2 regions of the Thalassotalea nanhaiensis genome follow, and region 2 is predicted to be linked to the other one. Evidence: predicted binding sites of a transcription regulator. Region 2 holds the regulator's gene; the other holds the start of a gene.

Region 1 (7,052 bases), 1.2 Mb from region 2:
TGAAGAAACAGATAGTTGCCGACTTGATTATTGATAAAATGACCGATTGTTTACACCGTCATGCGTTTTTAGAGCAGGCACAGCAAGCGTTAGACAATGCCCCGCGAAAAGGCCCGCCCTTTAGTTTAGTGATCATGAATATTGATAACTTGCGAGATGTAAACGAAAACCAAGGAAACGACAGAGCTGACCGGTTAATAAAACTGGTACTTAGCAAGCACATTTTTGATCCGCAAACTTTAGTCGGTCGCTTGGGCGGTGATGAATTTGTATTTTTACTTAAAGACTGCTCAGCAAATCAAGCGATAGAGATATGCGAAGAATACCGCATACAAACAAACTTTTTAGATACTAAACCGATTTGTTATCAATTTGATGTAACCACCAGATTTGGGGTGAGTGATACACACATTAGTGGCTTTAATATCATGAATTTATTAATTGATACCGAGCAAGCAGTAACCCAAGCAACAGATGAATGTAAAAACTGCACTTGCTGCTTTGAAGGTGTTGCAATGCAGGAACTTAGTGAACCTCAGGTCAGGTAGTTGTCATTAGTTATCGTGTTGTAGAGGTGTTTAATACCGTTAATAGCCCATAAAACTTTCTAGAATAATTACGGCCGACTGGCAATCAACATTATCTTTTTGCAAATTTCGATAGCCGCCCTGCTCAAATAACTGCGCTTTTGCATCTGCCGTAGTTAAACGTTCGTCTTGCAAGTTGACTTCTAAACCAAAACGCCCTGATAAGCGTTTAGCAAACTTTTTTGCCCGCAGGGTTAATGGTTGCTCGCTGCCATCCATATTCAGCGGTAAGCCAACAACCAGCAGGTCGGGTTGCCATTCTTTGACGATTTTAGCCATGTCATCCCAATTTGGAATACCGTCTTTGGCTTTAATTGATTTTACCGGTGATGCACTGCAGGTGATTTCTTGACCAACGGCAATACCAATGTACTTGGTACCAAAATCAAACCCCAATAAGGTGCGTTGTCCTTGCGGTTTTATTGACTTTGCCATTAATGTTCCTTTGTTATTGTTTTATGCGTACTTAATAGGTAAATAGATCCTGAAACGAGTTCAGGAAATGTAGCTTTAATACCACTTCCTTAACTTGTTTGAGGATCTGCTGTTCGTTTCTAGTTTCTAGTTCCTAGCCCCTAATTTTTATGCATGCCCTACGTCACTGGATAAATGACCAAGGTCAATACCAAGCTTTTCTGCCGCTTTTTGCCAACGAAGCTCAACCGGTGTCTCAAATAAAATTTCTTTATCGGCTGGCGTCGTTAACCAAGAGTTTTCTTGTAGCTCTTTTTCTAACTGACCTGAGCCCCAACCTGCGTAACCTAAGGTAACGATAAATTGCTCGGGCGATTTGTCGGTCCCCAGGGCTTCAAGAATATCTTTACTGGTGGTGATCATGATGTCATTACCGAGTTCGAGCGAACTGTTCCAACCTGGTTGAGTATTGTGTAATACAAAGCCTCTGTCGGTTGAAACAGGGCCACCGGCTAATACGCGCTGGTTTAACTCATCGACTTCGATTTTATCTGCATCAATTTGAGCAAGTAACTCATTTAAGGTGATTCTTACTGGAATATTGATCACTAATCCCATAGCACCATCTTCGTTATGTTCACAAATATAGGTCACCGTTTTATGAAAATACGGATCCTTTAAGCTTGGCATAGCGATAAGCAATTGGTTTTCTAGACTTTCCATAGAGTATTCCATTATTTAATCACTTTATAAGTCGTCATACTTTATATAGACCGGTTAAACGCTCGTTTATTCAATATAAGCATGACTATTTATTATTCCGCTCAACTTGTTCTTCAATGGCATCCATCAACTTACCACTGATGTTAATTGGGTAAGCGGCCTCAATTTCACGGATACAGGTTGGGCTTGTCACATTAATCTCTGTCACTTTATCGCCAATAACATCTAAACCAACAAAGTATAAACCGCGTTTTTTCAACTCTGGCGCGATGGTTTCAGCAATTAACAAATCGCTTGCCGATAACGGTCTTGCTTCACCACGCCCTCCAGCAGCTAAATTGCCACGAGTTTCACCTTGTGCAGGTATACGCGCTAAACAATACGGCATTGGCTCGCCATTTACGATTAAGATGCGTTTATCGCCATCTAAAATCTCAGGCATGTACTCTTGTACCATGGCATACATACTGCCGTGGTTGGTTAGGGTTTCAATAATAACCCCAACGTTTGCCTCGCCAGGGCTCATTCTAAAAATAGATGAACCGCCCATTCCATCGAGAGGTTTGATGATCACATCGTTGTATTGTTGGTGAAACTCACGAATTTTTGCCGACGAACGAGTGACCAGTGTTCTTGGCGTTAGGTCGGCAAACCAGGCGGTAAATAGTTTTTCATTACAGTCGCGCAAGCTTTGTGGTTTATTTACCATTAATGTGCCTTGCTCTTCGGCACGTTCAAGCATGTAAGTTGCGTATATGTATTCGGTATCAAAAGGCGGATCTTTGCGCATTAATACGGCGTCTAAACTGGCCACTTCAATGTCTTCTGCATCGTCAAGCTCATACCACTTTTCAGCATTATCAAAGACAGTGACTTTAGCGGCATTAGCACGACAAACACCTTGATCTAAATACAGATCTTGCATTTCCATGTAATAAATTTCATAACCACGCTTTTGTGCTTCAAGCATCATTGCCATGCTAGAATCTTTTGCTACTTTAACCGTAGAAATTGGATCCATTACTATGCCAAGTTTAATTGTCATTTTTGTGTTCCTAACCTTTTGTTATTAAATAATGTAAATGGTGATTGTTAGTTTTAGCTAACTCAAATCGCCAAATTTACATTGTAAAGCCGTAATTGCTGTGAGTGCTGCTGTTTCAGTTCGCAACACTCTTGGACCAAGTAGTACTTCAGTATAGTTGGCATTACTGGCTTGTTGAATTTCTTCGTCAGTTAATCCACCTTCAGGGCCGATTAATAGTCGCACTCGATCACAACTTACTGGCAGCCCCATAATTGAATGCTCTGCTCTTGGGTGCAAGTTAATTGTTAATGCTTGTGTTGCCTGAGTGAGCCATTCTTGTAACGCCATTGGTTGCCTTACTTCGGGTACCACAGCTCGACCACTTTGTTCACAAGCGCTGATCACTATTTTTTGCCATTGTTGGCGTTTTTTTTCTAACCGCTCTGCGTTTAGTTTAACCCCACAGCGTTGAGTAAATAATGGCGTGATCGTATTCACTCCAAGCTCAACCGACTTTTGTAAAGTAAAATCCATTCGATCACCACGCGATATGCCCTGACCTAAATGGATATTAAGCGGTGACTCGTTATTACGAGCTACTTTATTAACAATATTTGCAGTGGCCTGTTTTTTACTCACATCGCTAAGGATTGCTTGATAGTCGCAACCATCGCCATTAAAAAACGTCACTTCATCGCCGGCTTTTAACCTAAGCACGCGTACCACATGACCAAACGCATCATCGGATAATGTTGCAGTACTATCGACCGAAAACGGTGTTGCTTGAAAAATTCTGGGATTGCTCATGACGCAAAAAATTACTCATATAAATCATTACTGTAAAGATAAGGGCTAAGGTGGGAATAAACAATAGGTGTCGAAAATTAAATAATTGGCTTATAAACTATTACGCTCGATAATTCACGCCAACTAAGTTCACGCCACTTTACAGTAGACACAAAAAGGCCAAGTAAAAACTTGGCCTTAGGGTATATGTTTTGGGTTAATTTATAAACCGGCAGCAATTCTTAATGTGGCTGCTTTATCAGTTTTTTCCCAACTAAACGCAGTAAAGGTGTCATCACCTACCGTCATTTCAAACGGGTCACGACCAAAATGGCCATACGCCGCAGTTTGTTGATACATTGGGTGTAATAAGTCTAACATTTTAGTAATGCCGTAAGGACGTAAGTCAAAGTTTTCACGCACCAACTTAATTAATGTATCTTCGTCTACTTTACCAGTACCAAATGTTTCGATAGAAATTGACGTTGGCTCTGCAACACCAATGGCATACGACACTTGAATTTCACAGCGTTCGGCTAAACCAGCTGCAACAATGTTTTTAGCAACATAACGGCCAGCGTAAGCTGCACTGCGATCAACTTTTGATGGATCTTTACCAGAGAATGCACCACCACCGTGACGAGCCATACCGCCATAAGTATCAACAATAATTTTACGGCCAGTTAAACCACAGTCACCTACTGGGCCACCAATAACAAAACGACCGGTTGGATTAATGAAGTATTTTGTCTCACTGGTAAGTAACTCTTCCGGCAAGGTATGTTTAATGATGTTTTCCATTACTGCAGCGTGTAAATCATCTTGAGAAATATCAGGATTGTGCTGAGTTGATAAGACTACGGCATCAATGGCAACAGGCTTGTTATCTTCATAGATAAAGGTTACCTGAGATTTAGCGTCTGGACGTAACCAAGGCAGTACACCTGACTTACGCATTTCAGCTTGGCGCTCAACTAAACGATGTGAATAATATAATGGTGCCGGCATTAATGAAGGTGTTTCATTGGTTGCATAGCCAAACATTAACCCTTGGTCGCCAGCACCCTGCTCTTCAGGTTTGCTACGATCTACGCCTTGGGCAATTTCAGGTGACTGCTGGCCAATTAAATTCATGATGCCACAAGTTTCACCGTCAAAACCAACGTCTGATGACGTGTAACCAATATCAGAAATCACTTTACGAGTTATGGTTTCAAGATCAACCCAAGCTTCAGTAGTTACTTCACCAGAGATAATAGCAACCCCAGTTTTAACCATAGTTTCACAGGCAACACGTGCGTGTTTATCTTTAGCAATAATGGCATCAAGGACTGCATCAGAAATTTGATCAGCAATTTTATCTGGGTGACCTTCAGATACTGACTCTGAAGTGAAGTAATGTTTAGTCATAATGTCTCTTAATCTTTAAATAACACGTAAATAGATTATGCTAAAAATTCAATTAGCGAAAAGTGAAATGGATCAAATAAAATCTATTTTTTACAATGAAGCGAATTCTACCTTGCTTTTAAAAATAAATCTACCTTTTTACGTCTAGATGGCTAAACGATAAATAAAGTAAAAAAAATAGAAGAATGTAGGGGGCGAGCAAATAAAGATAAAAAGCATCAATCGTTGGTTATATTTAGCAGAGCTCTACTGATTAAAATCTAACATGATGCTGATTGATTGCGCGATATTCTCAATTTGTTCAACATCAACTGGGGCAACAAAAATAGTATCATCGCCAGCTAATGTACCAAGTACACCAACAGACTCACCTTGTAAGTCCAACATTCTGGCGATCAGTGGTGCGCCGCCTATACCGGTTTTAATAATAATTTGCATATTATTATGTTTAATACTTAACACAACGGTATGAATGGCTTGTTTGGTTCTTGGCGCTGACAATTCATCTTGCAGTAAATAAACTATCTCGTTTCTAACATTACGTTTTTTAACCGCGCCCAGTTTAGTGAGCGTGCGGGAGATTTTTGCCTGGGTGATATTTTCGAATCCATATTTAACCAGCGCGGTAGCCAACTCGCCTTGCGAGCCATAACACTGTTCTCTGAGCAGTTTTTTAAATGCGATTAGGAAACTTTGCTCTTTGCTATTTCTGCTACTGGTCATATATTCAATTCGTTCTATCTGTTTTTTAATTTATACCAATTTGATTAAGTATGTGATCTACTTTTTCATAAGGAAAAACGGATAAATACAATGCATAAAATTTAGTGAGTAGTTATTCTTACTTATCAATTTTATAAAGCAGTAGTTATTCGTTTTAACTATTAAAAATGAGCAGATATTTAATCAACTTGGTATTACTACCTGTTTGCGTTGATCTGCCAAGCCCATAGCCAAAATAAATGGCTCAGTCTTTTGCAGACTTATAAAGTCTGCTTTACAGGTTAATTCCAGCCACTGCTGCTTGATTAAACTTTGCGCTACCGCACCGCCTAAGGTTGAACCCGGCCCTAAAATAATTAATTTATCAGGGGCAAACTCTTTCACCGCAACTTCAATGGCTTTGCTAAAATTATAAGGCGCAACGACTTGTGTGTCTAACGTATAATCATAAAGCTTGTCAGTATCTGCGCTGTAAGGCTGCCAAATTTGCCCTAAGCCATCGATAAGCGGAATGTCGGGCTTTGAAATTAAATCATTAGAAAGCAATGACTTGGCTTTAGCAGAAGTACCTTTTAACAAGGGCGTATGAAATGCCGCATGGTTAAATAAATTCATTGGGTATCTGTCTTGCACAACCGGCAGCTTAGCTTCCAACGCCGCCAAACCAGACTTATTACCGCCAAAAACAAGGTAGCCACCAAGATGAATAGAGATATGAACTTCATCTTCTACACTTTGATTCACTTCATCAAGCCATAGCTGTATTTGCTGAACTACGCTGCTGTCTTCTCGCCAGTTCTCATCGCTGATAGGGTAAATTAATTGACCACCAATAACCCCTTCAGTCATCATTGAGCCCATGGTATTGATTAACTCTATGGCAGCTTTAGGTTTTAACGCCCCAGCAACGGCCATAGCAATATACCAACCCATTGAGTTACCAGTAACGGCAACAATATCGTATTCGTCTTGATTAATGCTTTGGTAATCGGCCATTGCACAGGCATAAATAAGCGCAGATGCATTTTCCCCGGCGGTATGTTTACGCATGCTGTACTTTGTCATGGCATCCAGTTCACTAATGCCTTGCTGCCCTTGCTGCGTTCGATAGTCATCAATGATTTTAATAAGCTCGGGTTTATCTGCGTGTAGACGCTTTAGATAGCCAAGTTCTTCTTTATTGTACGTGCCTCGACCAGGGCAAATAACTACAGCTGTTTTTTTCTGTTTATTGATATTGTCTGTGCTCATAGATAGTCCCTTAGCTGTTTTTCATTATTGACGTTGCCGCAGCAACAATATCATCAAGAGCGGGGAGTACATGAAATGCAGCCAAGCCTAATGGAATAAAGCAATCACTGGCCGTTACTCGTACCAGTTCA
Region 2 (7,052 bases):
GATCAGGTTGGTCATTAAAGTGCGACACATAACCGACACACAAGTAAGCAACAATATTAATATCATCAGGAATCTGCAATGCCTCTTTGATGACATCGTCATGAACAATGCTAACCCAACCAATGCCAATATTTTCGGCCCTGGCGGCTAACCATAAATTTTGAATAGCGCAAACAGTGCTATAAAGATCCATTTCAGGTTTAATTGTACGACCTAAAATGATCGGGCCGTTTCTACTTCTGTCGCAGGTAACGCAAATACCCATTGGAGACTCAAGAATGCCTTCCAACTTTAACTTTTTATAAGACTGAGATTTGTCATCAGTAAACATAGCGGCAGACTGAGCATGTGCCAATTCAAATCCGTGCTTTATTTTCTCTTTAGTTTGCTGATTCTTAACAACAATAAAGTCCCAAGGCTGCATAAAACCAACGCTGGGTGCATGATGAGCCGCCTTTAATATTCGGCCTAATACGTCATCGGGAATAGGGTCTGATTTAAACTCAGCACGCACATCTCGGCGAGAGAAAATAGTTTTGTAAACGGCGTCGCGTTCTGTTTGGTTAATGTTCACTGGAGTCACAAACTAATAAGTTGTAAGGGAGTTGGCTAATGATATAGAGGTTGAGTTAAACCGCCAATAATTTTCTTGCTTTGATTGATTATGATGAAATTTTATGCAAAATAAATTTGCACTTATCAATTACATGTGTAATCCTTATTTAAATTACAAGTGTAATCGATGGGCATATGATAGAAATAAGTAAAGCAGAATTTGAAGTATTGGAAGCTCTTTGGATGAATTATCCCGCGAGTGCCAATGACATTATTAACAAATTAAATGAAGAAAAGACCTGGCACGACAAAACCGTTAAAACACTTTTAAACCGCATGGTGAAAAAGGGTGCAATAAGTTTTGAAAAGCAACAAAGGCACTATTTATATTCACCCCTGTTAGAGCGAGAATCTTACACCTACAAAGAAGGCAAGAGTTTAGTCGAGCGCTTTTTTGGAGGAAGAATTGCACCTTTGGTTGCTGGTTTTGCAAAAACTGAAAAGTTATCAAAAGACGACATTGATGACCTGAAAAAAGTAATTGCTCAATGGGAGAAGGATAATGATTGATTGGCTTATTGAGCAGCAACTTGTCTTGTCTTCATTATTAATAGTACTGATTTTTTGTGAAACAAAACTGTTGCCGGCACTTGGCGCAAAATTTTGCTATGGCTTATACGCGGCGATACCCGTGGCATTAGTATTGGCTAATATGCCAGAGATATTAAAACCTGAACTTGCACCGCAAATAAGCCGTTATTTAGTGGCAATTAATAACAATAATGTAGCAATAGATAACAGCGTTATTTGGTTGACCGCTTGGTGCGTAGGTTGCTTTATTGTTATTGCCTCAAGCACTTTTTCACACCTGCAATTGCGAACTGCAGAAGTAGCGATAAAGCCGAACAGTAATACTGAAGCGCTTAACTTACCTGATTCATTAACCCCCTATGTAAGTAAGCATGTGGCAAGTCCGTTATTAATAGGATTACTTTTTCCAAAACTCATATTGCCAAAAAATTATTTGCAGATGTACAGCGCAAAACAGTTGGCCATGGTGATAGAGCACGAAGTTGTGCATTTTAAACGCCAGGATACTCGCTGTAATTTTATCGCGCTGATCTTATTAAGCCTATTTTGGTTTAACCCATTAATGTGGCTTGGTTATAAAAGCTTTAGAAGGCTGCAAGAAATCTCTTGTGATGAGAGCGTTTTAACTGACAAAAATACCGATGAAAAAATTCAATACAGTAAAGCGATGTTACTTAGTATCGAAAATACTAATAACCAGCTTTATGCATACACCCACTACACAGAGAAGCAAACTATGTTAAAAAGATTAAATTTTATTAAACAAAAACAACAGAACAAGCCTTTCGTTAAAGTTACTATGTTAGCGCTTATAGCAAGTTTATTAAGCAGTATGGCCATTGCCGAAAATACTCCCGCAGCTAAAAGTGCCGATGAGGTTGTTGCACCTGTAATGCGAGTTGAGCCAATTTACCCAGAAAAAGCGGTAAAAGAGAATTTAAATGGCTCTGTGGTTTTACAGTTTGATGTAACTGCTGCCGGTAAAGTAGAGAATGTAATTGTGATAAACGCAGAGCCTAAAAAGATATTCGACAAGTCAGCGAAAATAGCCTTAAGGCAGTGGCAATACCAAAGCTCTAGTCATGGTTTGAAGAACCAACTTGTACAATTAGATTTTGTGACTAAAAACAATGAAAAATCTGAAAGTTTAGTCGAACGAATTAAAGTGACCCAGTAAGCCTTTATTAATTAAACGACACAAACAAAAACAGCACCTAATTAGGTGCTGTTTTTTTGCTTATCCTCCTGAACCATGTATGGGGTAAAAGGAGGATTGATTAAGCAATTACTTATTCTTGTTCTTCATACTCAGAAAAGTCTGTAACGCCTTGCTCTTCTAGAATTTTACGAACACTTTCCGGTAAGATTTGCTCATTACCTTTAGCTAAATCACTATCGTCTGGTAATGGTTGCCCCGTAAACGCATGTAAAAATGCTTCACAAAGTAATTCACTATTTGTGGCGTGACGCAAATTTTGCACTTGTCTGCGTGTTCTTTCGTCAGTTAGAACTTTTAATACACGCAACGGTATAGATACAGTGATTTTTTTAACTTGCTCACTTTTTTTACCGTGTTGTGCATAAGGATTGATGTATTCCCCATTCCATTCAGCCATCGATATTCCCCATTAATATAAATTTTCTAAATCTTTCTTGTTATATATAAATTGTACTAGCTATAGATTTCTAGTCAACATCTAAAAGCAAAGATGTTTAGATGGCTAAAACTTCTTGACCTTGGAGGTGAATACGTTTAGATTTATAGACGTCTAAACATCTAGTTTTAAATTTACACCAAAATAACTGACGAAGAGCTGATTATGAAACACGATAAATTGAATACAATAGCTGTACAAGCTGGCATAAATAGTGATGAACATCATGGTGCTGTTGTACCTGCTATGCATTTATCGAGCACCTATAGTTTAAAAGGCTTTAATGAAAAGCGTCAGTATGATTATTCTCGTAGCGGTAACCCAACCCGTACAACACTCGCTGAGGTGATTGCCGATTTGGAAGGTGGCACAACTGGTGTGATTACCAGTACCGGTATGTCTGCAATTCATTTGGTATGCCAATTACTTACCAGTGAAGATACCTTGCTTATTCCACATGATTGTTATGGTGGCAGTTATCGTTTATTTACTCATTTAGCCGCGCGCGGAGTATTTAAGTTACAGGTAGTGGACCAAACAAATGAGCAGCAACTTAATGAAGCACTTGCGCAAAAGCCTAAGTTGGTGTTGTTAGAAACACCGAGTAATCCATTGTTACGTCTTGTTGATATCGCAAAAATTTGTCAGCAAGCGAAAGCTGTCGGCGCCTTGGTTGCGGTAGACAACACCTTTTTATCACCTTTATTACAACGCCCGTTAGACCTAGGTGCAGACATTGTTATTCATTCAACCACCAAATTTATCAATGGTCACTCAGATGTAGTAGGCGGTGCGGTGGTTACCAAAGACGCTGAGCTTGGAGAAACATTAACGTGGTGGGCAAATTGTATTGGTATTACCGGCTCACCATTTGATAGCTATTTAACCCTGCGCGGCATTAAAACTTTGCCGATTCGTTTAAAGCAGCATGACGAAAATACCAAGCAATTAGTACAGTTTTTACAAAGCCACCCGGCTATTAACACTATTCATTACCCAGGTTTGGTAGACCACCCTGGGCATGACATTGCCAAAAAACAGCAAGCCGGTTTTGGCAGCATGTTTTCATTCGAACTTAATGGCGGTGTTGACGAAGTTAAAGCATTGTTTGCCAATGTTAAGCTGTTTACCTTAGCGCAATCATTAGGCGGCGTTGAAAGCCTTATTTCTCATCCATCGACTATGACTCATGCCGGTATGGATTTAGATGCACAAAAAGCGGCAGGTATTAGCCAAACGCTTATTAGAGTGTCTGTTGGCTTGGAAGATATTAGCGATATTATTGAAGACTTAAACCATGCATTAACTGCATCACAAGCGGTGGGTAACTAATGCAACAGCAAGTACAAAATATTGAATTTAACGCTTCATTAAACCCTTTAAAACAGGTTGAAGTAACAACAAATGTTCATAAATTTGGTGGCAGCAGCTTAGCAAATGCAGCATGCATTTTGCGCGTTGTTGAGATCATTAAAGACAATGCTAAATTGAATGATTTTATTGTTGTGTCAGCTAATGGCAAAACAACAGACCAGCTGTTTGAGTTGCTTGAAAGTGCTGATAATGACCAGTTGTTTGCAACTCAACTTAAGCAGTTAAAAGATGATCAAGCGGCATTAATTAACGAATTGCTTGATAACAACCAAGCTGCACAATTATTGCAGCAGTTAACTGCAGATATTGAATTTATTAACACTGAATCGGCCAATAGTTTTAAGCAAAGCCGTAATGATGTACTGGCTTTTGGTGAGCTATGGTCGGCCAAATTGTTAGCTGCGGTATTAAGCCAAAATGTTTGTAAAGCCAACGCCATTGATGCCAGAAAGGTACTAATTCTTGATTCAGGCAATAACTTTCAGCTGAATGAACAGCTGAGTAAAACAAACATTACTGCTGAAAAACTAGCCAACCAGTTAAATATTTTTACCGGTTTTATCGCCAGTGATGAGCAAGGAAACACGCAAACCTTGGGACGTAATGGCAGTGATTATTCTGCCACCATTGCTGCACATTTATTAAATGCTCAAAATGTTACTTTATGGACGGATGTAAACGGCGTTTATAGTGCCGACCCTCGTATTGTGAATACAGCGCGCAAATTATTCCGTTTAGAAAACTCGGTTGCAAAAGAGTTGGGCCGCCTGGGTAATCCGGTGTTGCATGCCAATACCTTAAACCCACTAACAACACATAATATTCATTTGAATGTGGCCAGTAGTTTTGCACCGCAAGATAGTGGTACAGAAATTGGCGCATTTGGTGAAATAGCCAAGAGTGAGATCTCGGTTACCCATAATAATGAGCTGATCAAAATAGACTCTACCGAGTTTGATGTTAAAACATTAGAGCAAATAAATACTCGTTTTCAGCCAATTTACCAATGCCAAAATAACACCTGCATTGTTATTTCACAGCAGTTTGCTGATTTAGCATTACATTACTTGCAAGCGCAAAACATTACGTTTTCGACCCTGAAAGTGTCATTAATTGCGGTTGTTGGTTATCAAGTTGCCAACCGAGGTGAAATTAAAGCTCGCTTTAAACGTGCACTTAAGCATACCGATATTGCCCAATTTGTTGGCTCTAGCAATGGACATAGTCTATTGGCGTTTTTTGAGCATGAAAGCTCGGTTGAATTAATCAATAAAGTGCACTCGCAAGTGACTAAAGACAGTCGCAACATTGGTTTGGTCATTGCTGGCCTTGGTAATATTGGTAAGCGTTTTCTTGAAATGTTGCCACAGCAACTAAACCGCTTGCCTGCACTTGAAAACGTGCATTTGGTTGGCCTTGCCACATCAAAAAAAGCATTGATTAATACCGATGGTATCGAAGTAAATCAGGCGCTTGAATTATTTCAGCAAGACAGCTTAGCCTATGACAATCAACTGTTATTAGAATGGCTGTCACAGCACCCATATGATGAACTGGTGCTGGTAGATATTACCCCAAGTGAACAGTTCAGTAATTTATACCAAGCATTTTTTGAGCAAGGTATCCATGTGATCAGTGCCAATAAATGTGCGGGCTCTAGTAGTACCAAGGCTTATAACCAATTATTAAATACGCAGCAACTTACTGGCAGCCAATGGTTAGTAAACACCACCGTTGGCGCAGGCTTACCGGTAAATTATGCTATTAATGATTTACTGAATAGCGGCGATGAAATCAATGAAGTGGCCGGTATATTTTCAGGTACCTTATCTTGGTTATTTTCTAACTTTGATGGCAGCTTAGCGTTTTCGCAGTTACTGCAAAATGCGCTGGAGCAAGGCTTTACCGAGCCAGACCCACGTGATGACTTATCAGGTTTAGATGTACAGCGTAAGTTACTCATTTTAGCGCGCCTTGCTGGGTTTGAGTTAGAGCTTACCGATATTGAATGCCAAAACTTAGTGCCAAATTCTTTAATTGGTTTATCGACAGATGAGTTTTTAGCACAAGCCAATTTATTGGATGAATATTTTGCCGATAAATTGCATGAAGCTAAACAGCAAAATGGCTGTTTACGCTATGTGGCCCGCTTTAGCAAAACAGACTCTGGCTATAAAGCCAAAGTAGGATTAGAAATTTTAGCGAATGATCATGCGTTCGCTAACTTAACACCATGTGACAACATATTTTTATTAACCACCAACTGGTATCAAGATAATCCATTGATTATTCAAGGTCCTGGCGCTGGTCGTGACGTAACTGCCGGCGGATTACACTCAGATTTAGTTAACCTATGTCGTGAACTTGCTGTAAAAACAAAAGAAGTAGAAATTAAGGGGATTAACTAATGAATGCCAAAGCTAGACAACTCGATTTACTAAACAGAACTGTAAGAGATATTGATAACGACTTAAATGTCTCGTTTGAATTTTTTCCACCAAATTCTCCTGCAATGGAAACTACTCTTTGGGGTTCTATTGAGAGATTAGCACCGTTAAACCCAAGCTTTGTTTCAGTAACTTATGGCGCAGGTAGTGGTACGCGAGACCGAACTCACGGTGTGATAAAGCGCATTCAAAAAGATACCGGATTAATTGCCGCGCCACACTTAACCTGTATTGATGCTGGCCGCGAAGAGTTAATCGATATTGCCAAAGATTACTGGGAAAGTGGTGTACGCCATATTGTGGCATTACGCGGTGACTTACCAAACGACAGTAAAAAGCCAGATATGTACGCGAACGACTTGGTTGAGTTACTAAAAGGTGTTGCCGACTTTGATATTTCAGTTGCTGCTTACCCAGAGACACACCCGGA

The links. Region 2 encodes MetJ, which represses methionine synthesis genes. Its sites were predicted from a motif close to TAGACGTCTAGACGTCTA; they were not measured.
Region 1: a site for MetJ is predicted at 5,085-5,102, ahead of metK (methionine adenosyltransferase). Genes of this name have one in related genera too.

The regions. Positions count from the first base shown of each region.
Region 1 covers NZ_CP134146.1:3,386,576-3,393,627, forward strand. The annotation lists gene RI845_RS14615 (GGDEF domain-containing protein) at 1-548, shown strand, start outside; gene ruvX (Holliday junction resolvase RuvX) at 588-1,022, opposite strand; gene RI845_RS14625 (YqgE/AlgH family protein) at 1,170-1,724, opposite strand; gene gshB (glutathione synthase) at 1,810-2,769, opposite strand; gene rsmE (16S rRNA (uracil(1498)-N(3))-methyltransferase) at 2,827-3,558, opposite strand; gene metK (methionine adenosyltransferase) at 3,760-4,947, opposite strand; gene RI845_RS14645 (arginine repressor) at 5,194-5,670, opposite strand; gene RI845_RS14650 (ACP S-malonyltransferase) at 5,854-6,921, opposite strand; gene RI845_RS14655 (dehydrogenase E1 component subunit alpha/beta) at 6,932-7,052, opposite strand, start outside.
Region 2 covers NZ_CP134146.1:260,496-267,547, forward strand. The annotation lists gene bluB (5,6-dimethylbenzimidazole synthase) at 1-574, opposite strand, end outside; gene RI845_RS01200 (BlaI/MecI/CopY family transcriptional regulator) at 751-1,125, shown strand; gene RI845_RS01205 (M56 family metallopeptidase) at 1,118-2,323, shown strand; gene metJ (met regulon transcriptional regulator MetJ) at 2,436-2,762, opposite strand; gene metB (cystathionine gamma-synthase) at 2,967-4,133, shown strand; gene metL (bifunctional aspartate kinase/homoserine dehydrogenase II) at 4,133-6,583, shown strand; gene metF (methylenetetrahydrofolate reductase) at 6,583-7,052, shown strand, end outside.